Azospirillum brasilense: one gene and its partner. Each later gene encodes a partner of the first gene's protein in a complex. Links are inferred from orthologs where the notes say so. Each region holds a gene or a part of one and is shown on either strand. Other genes may lie near its edges.

Region 1 (6,953 bases):
GCCGAGCCCCAGCGCCCCGACCAGATGCAGCAGGATGATGCCGTTCACGGCCAGTTCGGCCGGCGACCAGTAGGCGGACAGGTTCAGCATGACGCCCCTCCCCCCAGGACGATCGGTCCCGGAAAGCACAGTGTAGCGCCGATTGGTTGGCGAAGGATCACCCTACCCCCCACCCTAGCCCAGCGCACCCAGCGTCCAGCGGGCGAACAGGGCCACCAGCATACCCTCCGCGATGGCCAGCATCAGCCGCAGCATCAGGCTCACGAGGTCGGTGAAGCGGTCGCGGCGGGGGAATACCTCGGCCAGCATGCCGGCGACGGCGCGGCGCAGGCTCAGGCTGACGAGGCCGATCACCAGCGCCACGACGGCGGTGCCGACCACATAATAGAGTGCGCCCTTCCAGCCGGCGAAGCTCTGCGGATGTTCCAGATAGAAGAGCGTGCCGACGACGATCCAGACGGCGGACGGCCAGACTCCCACCATGTCGGCGCCGCCGGCCGGCCCGGCACCGCCGGGCGCCGGCATCGGAGACTCCGGTGGGGGCTCCGGCGGGGGCTGCGCGCTCCAGGGCACCGCGGCCTCCGTCAGCCCCCCGGCACGTGCCGGAAGGCCAGCACGCGGGCCGGGCGGCCGTCCTCGTCGGACAGCGGCAGCAGCAGTTCGACGAAGCGCGCGCCCGGCAGCATCGGGTCGTCGCGCACCAGCAGGCCGCGCGGCTCCCCCGTCTCCAGACAGGCGCGCAGGTCGGCGTTGAAACGCGCCGCCGCTTCGGCGGGGTGGCAATCGCTGACCGGGCGCGGCACCGCGCGCTGGCCGATCCGGCGCTGCACCGCCCGCCCGCAGGCGCGGTAGAGGAAACCCTCGCCGCCGCGCAGCGGCTCCATCAGGCACAGGCGCGGCACGCATTCGCGGATCTGCGCGGTGTCGATGTCGCGTGCCTCCGGCATCGCGCGCCCGCGACGGACGCGCCGCCAATGGACGTAGATCAGGCTGGCGATCTGCGGGATCTGCTCGAGGTCCAGCGGCTCCGACCGGCAGACCGGCGGCGCGGGCGGCGGCGGCGGAACGGCGGCGGCGGCCGGAACCGCGCGCACCGGCGCGGCCACCACGGCCTCCGCAACCGGCTTCGCGGCGGCGGGCGCCGGGCGGCTGGCGAAGACCGGCTGACGCTCCGGCCGTCCGCCGTGCTTCTTCAGCATCGGCAGCGGCGCCCAGGTCTGGCAGGTGTGGTAGGAGCGCGTGACCTTCCGGTAATCCTGGCTGGTCGCCGTCCGGCACTCCCCCTCCGCGCTGTAGCGGTCGACGTGGACGAGCGTGTTGTCGTCCGACAGGGCGCGGTCACCCCCCCACGAAACGCAGGCGGCGCAGGCGCGGCTGTCCTTGGCGAAAGCGTGGGTCATCGTTGGGCACGAACTCCGGCGGCAATCAGGATCAGGTGTGCGGGTTTCTCCCGCTGGACGAATTCGGAACACGCCGGGTTTCCGGCGCACCCCGATTGATGACGCCCTTTCGGCGCGGGTTCAAGCCTTGCCTCGCCGCCCGCTGGCGATGTTTCAGACATGTGGCCCGCGCATCATCCCACCCCTTCCCCCGCGCCGCCTTGTTCCCTATAAAGGGGCCTCGCAACGACATATTGATCCGTGCCCTCTCACACCCGCGCCCCTGCCAAGGGGCCAATGGCGCGAGGGGGCTTTTGCTGCACGAACGTCGAGAAGCGGACCCATGCCCAAGCGCACTGATATCAAATCCATCTGCATCATCGGCGCGGGGCCGATCGTCATCGGCCAGGCTTGCGAGTTCGATTACTCCGGCGTCCAGGCGTGCAAGGCGCTGCGCGAGGAAGGCTTCCGCGTCATCCTGGTCAACTCCAACCCGGCCACCATCATGACCGATCCGGGTCTGGCCGACGCCACCTACATCGAGCCGATCACCCCGGCCGTGGTGGCGAAGATCCTGGAGAAGGAGCGCCCCGACGCCCTGCTGCCGACCATGGGCGGCCAGACCGCGCTGAACACCGCCATGGCGCTGTCCGACGATGGCACGCTGGAGCGGCTGGGCGTGGAGATGATCGGCGCCAAGCGCGACGTCATCGCCAAGGCCGAGGACCGCATCCTGTTCCGCGACGCCATGGACAAGCTGGGCCTGGAATCGCCGCGCTCGCGCCTCGTGCGCAACATGCAGGAGGCGACCGAGGCGCTGGAGTTCGTCGGGCTGCCCGCGATCATCCGCCCCAGCTTCACGCTGGCCGGCACCGGCGGTGGCATCGCCTACAACCGCGCCGAGTTCGAGGACATCGTGCGCGGCGGCCTGCGCGCCAGCCCGGTCGGCGAGGTGCTGATCGAGGAATCGGTGCTGGGCTGGAAGGAGTATGAGATGGAGGTCGTCCGCGACAAGGCGGACAACTGCATCATCGTCTGCGCCATCGAGAACATCGACCCGATGGGCGTCCACACCGGCGATTCGATCACCGTCGCCCCGTCGCTGACGCTGACGGACAAGGAATACCAGATCATGCGCAACGCCTCGATCGCGGTGCTGCGCGAGATCGGGGTGGAGACCGGCGGTTCCAACGTCCAGTTCGCGGTGAACCCGGCGAACGGCCGCCTGATCGTCATCGAGATGAACCCGCGCGTGTCGCGCTCCTCCGCGCTGGCCTCCAAGGCCACCGGCTTCCCGATCGCCAAGATCGCCGCGAAGCTGGCCATCGGCTACACGCTGGACGAGCTGACCAACGACATCACCGGCACCACCCCGGCCAGCTTCGAGCCGACGATCGACTACGTCGTCACCAAGATGCCGCGCTTCACCTTCGAGAAGTTCGCCGGCACCGAGCCGCTGCTGACCACCTCGATGAAGTCGGTGGGCGAGGCCATGTCGATCGGCCGCACCTTCCAGGAGTCGGTGCAGAAGGCGCTGCGCTCCATGGAGACCGGCCTGACCGGCTTCAACGAGGTGCGCATCGGCGACAGCGACACGCCGGACGCCGCCGCCATCCGCGGCGCGCTGGCCCGCCCGACGCCGGACCGCCTGCTGGTCATCGCCCAGGCCTTCCGCCACGGCTTCACCGTCGCCGAGGTCCAGCAGGTCTCCAAGTACGACCCGTGGTTCCTGGAGCAGATCAAGGCCATCGTGGACCGCGAGCAGGCGATCCGCAGCGGCGGCCTGCCGACCGACAAGGCCGGCTGGCAGGCGCTGAAGCAGATGGGCTTCTCCGACGCCCGTCTGGCCGAGCTGGCCGGCACGAGCGAGGGCGAGGTCGCCGAGGCCCGCCGCGCCGCCGGGGTCACGCCGGTCTTCAAGCGCATCGACACCTGTGCCGCCGAGTTCGCCTCGCGCACGCCCTACATGTACTCGACCTACGAGACCGACGGCACCGGTGCCGCCGAGTGCGAATCGGACCCGACCGAGAAGAAGAAGGTCGTCATCCTGGGCGGCGGGCCGAACCGCATCGGCCAGGGCATCGAGTTCGACTATTGCTGCGTCCACGCCGTCTACGCGCTGCGGGAGGCCGGCATCGAGACCATCATGGTCAACTGCAACCCGGAGACGGTCTCCACCGACTACGACACCGCCGACCGCCTGTATTTCGAGCCGTTGACCGCCGAGGACGTGATCGAGCTGGTCCGCGTCGAGCAGCGCAACGGCACGGTGCTCGGCTGCATCGTGCAGTTCGGCGGCCAGACCCCGCTGAAGCTGGCCGACGCGCTGGAGAAAGCCGGCATACCGATCCTCGGCACCTCGCCGGACGCCATCGATCTCGCCGAGGACCGTGAGCGCTTCCAGAAGCTGCTGCACCAGCTCGACCTGCTCCAGCCGGCCAACGGCCTCGCCCGGTCGCTGGAGGAGGCGGAGACGGTCGCCGCACGGATCGGCTTCCCGGTGGTCATCCGCCCGTCCTACGTGCTGGGCGGCCGTGCCATGGAGATCGTCCACGACATGGCCGGGCTCAAGCGCTACATGGGCAACGCCGTGAAGGTGTCGGGCAAGAACCCGGTGCTGATCGACAGCTACCTGCAGGACGCCATCGAGGTGGACGTGGACGTGGTGGCCGACGCCACCGGTCAGGTCTACATCGCCGGCATCATGGAGCACATCGAGGAGGCCGGCATCCATTCCGGCGACTCGGCCTGCGCGCTTCCGCCCTACTCGCTGCCCGCCGAGACCATCGCCGAGATCGGCCGCCAGGGCGAGGCGCTGGCCCGCGCCCTGCACGTCGTCGGCCTGATGAACGTCCAGTTCGCGGTCAAGGACGGCACGGTCTACATCCTGGAGGTCAACCCGCGCGCCAGCCGCACGGTGCCCTTCGTCGCCAAGGCCACCGGCACCGCCATCGCCAAGATCGCCGCCCGCGTCATGGCCGGGGAGAAGCTGGCCGACTTCACGCTGAACGGCCCGACCCCGCCGCACACCGCCGTGAAGGAGGCCGTGTTCCCCTTCGCCCGCTTCCCCGGCGTGGACATCGTGCTCGGCCCGGAGATGAAGTCGACGGGCGAGGTGATGGGCCTCGACCACAACTTCGCGCTGGCCTTCGCCAAGTCGCAGCTCGGCGCCGGCGTCACCCTGCCGGTCCAGGGCACCGTCTTCATCTCGGTGAAGGAGCGCGACAAGCCGTCGGCCGTGCAGATCGGGCAGAAGCTGCACGCCATGGGCTTCCGCGTCCTGGCGACCACCGGCACCGCGGCGGCGCTGCGCCAAGCCGGCGTCCCGGCGGAGTCGATCAACAAGGTGGTGGAAGGCCAGCCGCACATCGTCGACGCGATGATCAACGGCGAGGTGCATCTGGTCATCAACACCACGGACGGCGCGCAGGCCCTGTCCGACAGCTTCAGCCTGCGGCGCACGGCGCTGACCTACAACCTGCCTTACTACACCACCATGGCCGGTGCACGCGCGGCGGTGGAAGCGATTGCCGCACTCCGGAACGGCAGCCTTGAAGTCGCGCCGTTGCAGTCGTACCTTAGCGGTTCCTATTAGGACAGTTTACGGCGCGGCGGACCTCCTCCGCCGCGCCGTAGCTTTCCCAGGGCGCTGCGTCGGCATGGTGATGGATTGAACGATGGAAAAAGTTCCAATGACTGCGGCGGGATACAACCGCCTGCAAGAGGAGTTGAAGCACCTCAAGACTGTCGAACGGCCCAACGTCATCAAGGCGATCGCCGAGGCGCGTGAGCACGGGGACCTGTCGGAGAACGCCGAATACACCGCCGCTCGTGAACGCCAGAGCTTCATCGAGGGCCGCGTCGCGGAGCTGGAGGACAAGATCAGCCGCGCCGAGGTTATCGACCCGACGAAGCTGTCCGGCAGTTCGGTGAAGTTCGGCGCCACTGTCACGCTCGCGGACGAGGACACCGACGAGGAGATCACCTACCAGATCGTCGGCCAGGACGAGAGCGACATCAAGAACGGCATGCTGTCCATCCAGGCGCCGCTGGCCCGCGCGCTGATCAACAAGTCGGTCGGCGACAGCGTGGAAGTCTCCACGCCGGGCGGTTCCAAGGTCTACGAGATCGTCACCGTCGCCTTCAAGTAAGCGCGGGTTCAAGCTTGAGGGGCCGGTTCGCAAGACGCGGCCCCGCCACCGACCGCGAACCGAAACGCCCCGCACCGACAACCGATGCGGGGCGCTTTGTTTTTATCCTTTGTTTCCATCCTTGGAACAGCCTGCTAGCCCCGCAGCCGCTCCGCCAGGAAGGCGCTGACCCGTTCGATGGCATCCTTGCGGGCGGACTCGTCGGTGCCGACCGTCGCCTCGCCCGCGGGGGCGGTCGCCAGATTGCGGCGCTTGCGCAGCGGCGCATGGGGGGAGTCGAAGCCGTGATGGGCGTCGGGATAGACCACCACCTCGGTGCGCTCCTTCACCGGCTCGCGGCTCGCCAGTTCCAGGCAGCGCTCGGCCGGGGTCCATTCGTCCTTGCCGCCCAGCAGCATCAGCAACGGCCCTTCCGGCTGCCAATCGGCGTCGCTCAGCGGCGTCCGGCAGCCGGGATAGAAGGCGATGGCGGCGCGGAATCCGTTCCCCTGCCCGCCCGGCCCATAGGCGGCCAGCACCGTGCCCGCCCCCTGCGACCAGCCCATCAGGGCGATCCGGTCGCTGTCCACGTCGCTGCGCGCGCGCAGATAGGCCAGCGCCGCCCAGGCGTCGCGCTTGCGCTCCTCCGTCGCCCGGACAGGGCGGTCCTTCACCGTGCAGACCTCCGCCACGCCGCGCGGGCCGAAGCTGTCGACCATCAGCACCGCGTAGCCCTGCTCGCGCAGCGTCAGCGCCCAGTCGATGTGCCGGGAGGCCACCCGCCCGGTCTTGGCATAGAGGCCGCTGCAGCCATGCAGCAGGACGACGGTGGGATAGGGGCCGTCGGCCCTGGGGCGCAGGAAGCGCCCGGTCAGGGGCGTCGGGGCGCCACTGTTCAGGTCGGCGTCGAGCGAGGGGAAGCGGACGATCTCCTCCGCATGGACGCCCGGCGTGGCCGCCACCGCCGGCGGGGAGCCGAGCAGGGGCGGCAAGGCCAAGGCGGCGGCGAGCGCCAGCGTCGGCAGGAAAAGGCGCGGCGGAAGGGCACGGCGTCGGGGTGAGGCCATCATCGTCTCCCGGTCACGGGCAAAATCGGCATAGTCGGTTGCGCGCAAGTTTATCACCTTCGCCGTGGAAAGCATCGCACGTGCGAAGATGGGCAGAAATCCATTTTCGGAAACGCTCGGTGTTACGAAATTGCGCGAGGGCCGCGCTCCCGAAACGCGAACAGCCGACACCACATCCCATGCGCGGGGTACGGTGCCGGCTGTCCTGGAAAAGGCTTCGCGTCGGTGCGGCGCCGCGTCAGCGGCGCGCCACTCGGGTCGAGGACTCGCCCTCGTCCTCCTCGTCGTCATCCTCCAGCGAGTCGGGGATGTCCGGCGAGTCGACGTCGATCGGCACACCGGGGGTGTGCTTCGACGTGCGGATCGACAGGGCCGAC
Region 2 (6,070 bases), 400 kb from region 1 along the record:
GCGGCGCCGGCCGCTAGGCATCGTCGAGATCCTCGTCATCCGTCATACCCATTCCGGACCTGATGACCTCCTGTTGAAGGGCCACGACCCGCGCGAAGTTCGCCTCGCTGTTGTCACGGGCCAAAGCCGCCTCCGCTTCTCTCAAATCGGCCATCACCTGCCTGTGATGCAGGTGATGCCATGTCGGCCACCACCCCCGTTTCGCGTCCAGGGAGGACGCGTCCGGGCGTGCAAAGCCGGCATGGACATAGGTCGACTCGCTGAGCAGAGAGCGGACAATGGTATCATAGCCGGCGGAAGACAAGTGGCGACAAAGCGATGCTGCGTCAAGTCCCGAGTCGTTTTCCCGCCGTTCGGCAAGCAATCCGATGACCGCTTGGCGCAATTCCTCCAGTTCCCGGTCGGGAAACGGCAGCATGCCCAGCGATTCGCCCAACTCATCAAACAACTCGGGATGATTGATGATCACGGCGAGCAGAACGCGCTCCCGCGCGGCGGCCAGATTGCCGGGGTTGCGACGGCGGTGGCCGGGCGGCGGTGCGGTGCGCAGACCCGGCAGGCCCGGCGTGTGCCGGCGCGTCTGCTGGCCGAAGCGTCCGCCCCCCTGCCCCCCGCCTTGCCAGGAGCCCCCCGGAACCCAGGGGCCGCGGTCGTTGCGCTGGCGCGGCGGCGGGGCGAAGGCTTCGTCGACGCGGCGGCGCATCTCCGTGCGGTAGAAGGACTGCACGTCGCGGTCGGCGATCTGCCCAACCCGCGAGTCCAGCGCCGCCTTCACAGCCGCCTTGGATTCCGGGGTGCCGGTGGGCTTGCCCTCGGTCTCCATGCGCCAGACGGCCTCGGACAGCGGGATGGCCTCGGCCAGCACCTCCTGCATGGCGCGGGGACCGTGCAGGCGGATCAGGCTGTCGGGGTCCTCCCCCTCCGGCAGGAAAGCGACGCGGGCGGAATGACCGGGGGCGAGGTGCGGCAGGATGCGTTCCACCGCCCGCCACGCCGCCCGGCGCCCGGCGTTGTCGCCGTCGAAGCAGAGGAAGGGGACCTTCTCCGCGTCGGGAATCAGCTTCCACAGCTCCTGGATCTGCGTCTCGGTCAGGGCGGTGCCGAGCGGCGCCACGGCGCCCTCGAAGCCGGCGCGGACCAGCGCGATGACGTCCATGTAGCCTTCGGCGACGATCACCGGCTTGCCGTCCGCCGCCGCCTGCCGCGCCCGCGACAGGCCGTACAACAGCGTACCCTTGTGGAACAGCGGCGTGTCGGCGGTGTTGACGTATTTCGGGCCGTCGCCCTCCAGGATGCGCCCGCCGAAGGCGACCACCCGGCTGCGCCGGTCGGTCACCGGGAAGATCACCCGGTTGCGGAAGAAGCTGTAGGGCGTGCGCCCGTCGTCCGGCCGCTTCAGCAGGCCGGCGGTCACCATGTCCTCTTCCGAGAAGCCCTGCTTCAGAAGCTGGCCGCGCAGCGCACCGGAATCGGCGGGGGCGAAGCCCAGGCGGAAACGCGCCATGCCGTCGGTGTCCAGCCCGCGGCGCTGGAAATACTCCAACCCGGCGCGGCCCGCGGGGGCGTAGAGCTGCTGCTCGAACCAGCGGGCGGCCTGCTCCACCAGATCGTGCAGCGTCTTGCGCCGCTCGTAGCGCTGCTTGTCCTCTTCCGTGGCGCGGGGAACCGGCATCCCCGCCTCGCCGGCCAGCGCCTCCACCGCCTCCGGAAAGGCGAGGTTGTCGTGGCGCATGACGAAGCCGATGATGTCACCGTGCGCCCCGCAGCCGAAGCAGTGGAAGAAGCCCTTCTGGTCGTTGACGTAGAAGGAGGGCGACTTCTCATTGTGGAAGGGGCACGGCGCCTTGTACTCGCGGCCGGCGCGGATCAGGCGCAGGCGCTTGCCCACCACGTCCGACAGGGCGAGACGGGTGCGAAGCTCTTCCAGGAATTGGGGCGGGAAGGCCATGGTCGGGCGGCACCCGTGCTAGATCGGCGACCGCACCGTCAGCAGGCCGAGAGCTGCTGCTTCACGGTGCCGCTGACCTTGGCGAAGTCCATCTGGCCGGCGTAGCGCGCCTTCAGCTCCGCCATCACCTTGCCCATGTCCTTAATGCAGGTGGCGCCGATCTCGTCCACCACCGTCTTCACGGCGACGGCCACCTCCTCCTCCGACATCTGCTTGGGCAGGAAGCCCTCGATGATGGTGATCTCCTCGCGCTCCTGCTCGGCCAACTCCAGGCGGCCACCCTGCTCGTACAGCTTGATCGACTCGCCGCGCTGCTTGATCATCGTCTGCAGCATGGAGAGGATCTCAGCCTCGTCGATGCCGTCGGTGACGCCGCGCGAACGCGCCGCGATGTCACGGTCCTTCAGCGCGGCCAGGATCAGGCGCACGGTCGAGACGGCGCGCTGGTTCTTGGCGAGCATCGCCTGCTTCAAAGCCTCGTTCAGGCGCGTGCGCAGCATTGCGTGTGTCCTTCGTGTTCGTCAGGTGTGTTCATCAGGTCGAAACGATAACGGCCGCTCGGCAGCATCCGCACCGTCCCCATCCGTGGGGTGGTGCGGGAGACGCGGCGCGAACCGGCAATATTCCTAAATTTGCGCCGGATTGCCACGTCAATTCCGAAGAACCGCTTCACGCCCCCAACCGCCCTTCCAACAGCCAAGCCCCACCGGTGAAGCACGGCGATTATGCAAACGCGCCGCTGGAAATCGGGGTACCAATCGTCATATACGGTTGACCGGCTCACCCGTCCCGACTAATCGATCCAGGCTCAGACACCCGACCGCAAGGAAACGGGATGGAGGGGCACGGACCGACGACGACGCGTGCGCCCAGCGGGGCGGGACGCGGCGCCGACGTTCCGCGAAGCAGGAATATGTGGCCCGCGGCGGCTCTTGATAAGGTCTGAAGGATGGCTCAATCGACTCTCCCGGCGGGCGATGCCGGCGCTTACACCGGTGTCCTGGTTCTGGCCGACGGCACCGTCTTCAAGGGCCGAGGCATCGGTGCGGTGGGGGATTCGGTGGGCGAGGTGTGCTTCAACACCTCGATGACCGGTTATCAGGAAATCCTGACCGACCCCAGCTACGCCGGGCAGATCATCACCTTCACCTTCCCCCACATCGGCAACACCGGCGCCAACCCGGAAGACATCGAGACGGTGACCCCCGCCGCGCGCGGCCTGATCCTGCGCGCCGACGTCACCGACCCTTCGAACTGGCGCGCCACGCGCCATCTCGACGACTGGCTGAAGAGCTACGGGCTGGTCGGTCTGGCCGGGGTGGACACCCGCCGCCTGACCCGCCGCATCCGTGACCTCGGCGCGCCGAACGGCGTCGTCGCCCACGCGCCGGACGGCAAATTCGACCTCGACGCTCTGGTCGCCAAGGCCAAGGGCTGGCCGGGGCTGGAGGGCATGGACCTCGCCAAGGACGTCTCGTGCCGCCAGACTTACGGCTGGGATGAGGGCGCCTGGACGCTCGGCGCCGGCTACGCCACGCAGGAGAGCCCGCGCTTCCACGTCGTGGCGATCGATTTCGGCGCCAAGCGCAACATCCTGCGCTGCCTCGCGGCTGCCGGCTGCAAGGTGACCGTGGTCCCGGGCACCGCCACCGTCGAGGATGTGATGCGCCACAAGCCGGACGGCGTCTTCCTGTCGAACGGCCCCGGCGACCCCGCGGCCACCGGCGAATACGCCGTGCCGACGATCAAGGGCCTGCTGGACACCGGCCTGCCGATGTTCGGCATCTGCCTGGGCCACCAGATGCTCTCGCTGGCGCTGGGCGCCAAGACGAAGAAGATGCCGCTGGGCCACCGCGGCGCCAACCATCCGGTGAAGGATCTGGCTTCCGGCCGAGTGGAGATCACCAGCCAGAACCACGGTTTCGTGGTGATGGAGGAGACCCTGCCCGCCGATGCCGAGGTGACCCACGTCAGCCTGTTCGACGGCACCAACGAGGGCATCCGGTTGAAGAACAAGCCGGTCTTCTCGGTGCAGTACCACCCGGAGGCCTCGCCCGGCCCGCAGGACAGCCACTATCTGTTCGACCGCTTCGTGGCGTTGATGGACGGCAAGCAGACGGTCTGACGCCCGGCGGACGCACCGGCCGATGATGGGAGAGGAGCCGCTTGCGGCTCCTTTTTCTTGTTCAGCCGTCCGGTCACGCGGAGCCGCCGCCCGTCTCCTTTTTTGCCCAACCGACACCCCCCTATCGGGCGGGTTGGCTGATTTTTCCACCCCCTTCGATAAAAACCCTGCTCCGTCAAAGGTGTGTCCTTTGCTGCCGGACTCTGCGATGGTTACGGGCGCGCCCCTCGCCTTGCATACCGGAGCATGACATTCCTTGCCTGTGCACGCTCAGGATGACAACGCACCCGCCATGAACGACGGCGGCCTGGGCGACGACCAGCCCCGGGCCGGCGGCCTGTCGCTCCGCACCGGGCTGGTGCTGCTGGTCATGGCGGCGCTGCTGCCGATGCTGGGATTCGCCGGCTGGACGGTCTTCCGCATGGCCGAGACGCAGAGCGCCGCAATCGAGCGATCCGGCCAGGATCTGGCCCGGACGCTGGCCGTCGCCATCGACCGCGAACTCATGGCGATGGAGACGGCGCTCCAGGTGCTCACCACCTCTCCCCACTTGGTGAAGGGCGATCTCGCGGCTTTCCACAGGCAGGCGACCGAGGTGCTTCAGCACAAGGGCTCCCGGCGCGAGGGCGTCCATATCGTGCTAAGCAACGCCCAAGGCCAGCAGCTGATCAACACGCGCCGCCCGTTCGGGGAGCCGCTTCCCCGCACCGCGGTTACGGGCCTCGTCCGGCGGACGGCGGACAGCGGTCAGACCCAGATTTCCGAGATCTTCACGGGCGTCGTCGCCCAACGCCCCCTGGTCGCCGTCGCGTTGCCGATCACGCGGAATGGACCCTCGGAGCATGTGCTGGCCATGAGCATCCCAACCGAGATGTTCATCGAGGTGCTGCGCCAGCAAAGCCTTCCGGAGGGATGGATCGCCGCCCTGTGGGACCGGCAAGGCGTCGTCATCACCCGGACCGCGGCCTCCGACACCTTCACCGGCACGCCGATTTCAGCGGAGGTGTTCCGCCGGACCGCCTCGGCGAGTTCCGGGACCTTCACCGCCGTGGCGCGGGACGGCACGCCGCTGTTCAACGCCTTCGCCCGGTCGGAGCTGTCGGGCTGGACCGTCGCCGTCGGCGTGCCGCAGAGGCTGATCGCCGAACCCATGCGCCGCTCGGTCACGCTGGTGTTGTGCGGCGGCGGAATCCTGCTGCTGGTCAGCTTGGCGATGGCTCTGGCGGTCGGGCGGCGCATCGCCGATCCGGTCGCGGCGTTGGCCGGTTCCGCCCTGGCGCTGGGGCGCGACGGCCCGCACGCATCGCCGGTGATGACCGCCCCCGCGCCGATCCGCGAGGTCAACGCGGTGGCCGGCGCGCTGAACCGGGCGGCCCGCCGCCTGCGCGACAGCGAGGCGCAGCAGCGGCTGGTCATGGAGGTCGTCGGGCTGGGCGTCTGGCGCTTCGACATGCGCAGCCGCCGCTTCCACGGCTCGGACCACACCGCCGCCCTCCTGGGCGTCCCGGTGCTCGACGGCGCCTCGGTCGAATCCTGGATTCGCAACGTCGCGGCGGACCACCGCAATGCCATCCGCGCCGCCCTTTTCCGCGACGCCCCGTCGAAGGGCGAGCTGGAAGCGGAATTCCCCGTCGGCTCGCCCGACGGGCAGGTGCGCTGGCTGGCCATGCGCGGGTCCTGCCTGACCGACCCGGACGGCACCACCCGCGCCGTCGGCATCCTGGAGGACGTGACGGAGCGGCGGCGCGCCCACGAGATGCAGTTGGGCGAACTGGTGGACCGCCACGCCTCCGACCGCCGCCTGTTCGCCGCGATCATCGAAAGCTCCACCGACCTGATCGTCGCGGTGGACCAGGAGCTTCGTTACATCCTGTTCAACGGCGCCTACCAACGGGAGGTCGAGGCGCTGTACGGCCACCGCCCGGCCATCGGTCAGCGCCTGCTGGAGATGATGGAGCATCTGCCCACCGCGCAGGTCACCACGGAATCCCTGTGGA

What was found.
Region 2: the proteins of carB (region 1) and carA are in contact, whole or in part, in a solved structure (PDB 1KEE), measured with the Escherichia coli proteins. The link is inferred for Azospirillum brasilense from one-to-one orthologs.

The regions. Positions count from the first base shown.
Region 1 is NZ_CP059449.1:1,513,042-1,519,994, reverse strand. The notes cover bases 1,385-5,174. They hold carB (carbamoyl-phosphate synthase large subunit), read left to right. Parts: upstream 1,385-1,722; coding sequence 1,723-4,974; downstream 4,975-5,174. Other genes in these bases: greA (transcription elongation factor GreA), read left to right, coding at 5,057-5,174; H1Q64_RS07210 (hypothetical protein), read right to left, coding at 1,385-1,400. Also shown: H1Q64_RS07220 (MgtC/SapB family protein), read right to left, coding at 1-90; H1Q64_RS07215 (hypothetical protein), read right to left, coding at 175-525; more of H1Q64_RS07210, read right to left, coding at 585-1,384; more of greA, read left to right, coding at 5,175-5,530; H1Q64_RS07195 (dienelactone hydrolase family protein), read right to left, coding at 5,665-6,624; H1Q64_RS07190 (Lrp/AsnC family transcriptional regulator), read right to left, coding at 6,815-6,953. UniProt on the Escherichia coli protein: Large subunit of the glutamine-dependent carbamoyl phosphate synthetase (CPSase).
Region 2 is NZ_CP059449.1:1,914,765-1,920,834, reverse strand. What follows is about bases 2,079-4,985. They hold carA (glutamine-hydrolyzing carbamoyl-phosphate synthase small subunit), read left to right. Parts: upstream 2,079-2,897; coding sequence 2,898-4,073; downstream 4,074-4,985. Other genes in these bases: H1Q64_RS09105 (response regulator), read left to right, coding at 4,366-4,985; H1Q64_RS09115 (hypothetical protein), read right to left, coding at 2,430-2,621; H1Q64_RS09120 (GatB/YqeY domain-containing protein), read right to left, coding at 2,079-2,448. Outside these bases: dnaG (DNA primase), read right to left, coding at 14-1,948; more of H1Q64_RS09120, read right to left, coding at 1,987-2,078; more of H1Q64_RS09105, read left to right, coding at 4,986-6,070. UniProt on the Escherichia coli protein: Small subunit of the glutamine-dependent carbamoyl phosphate synthetase (CPSase).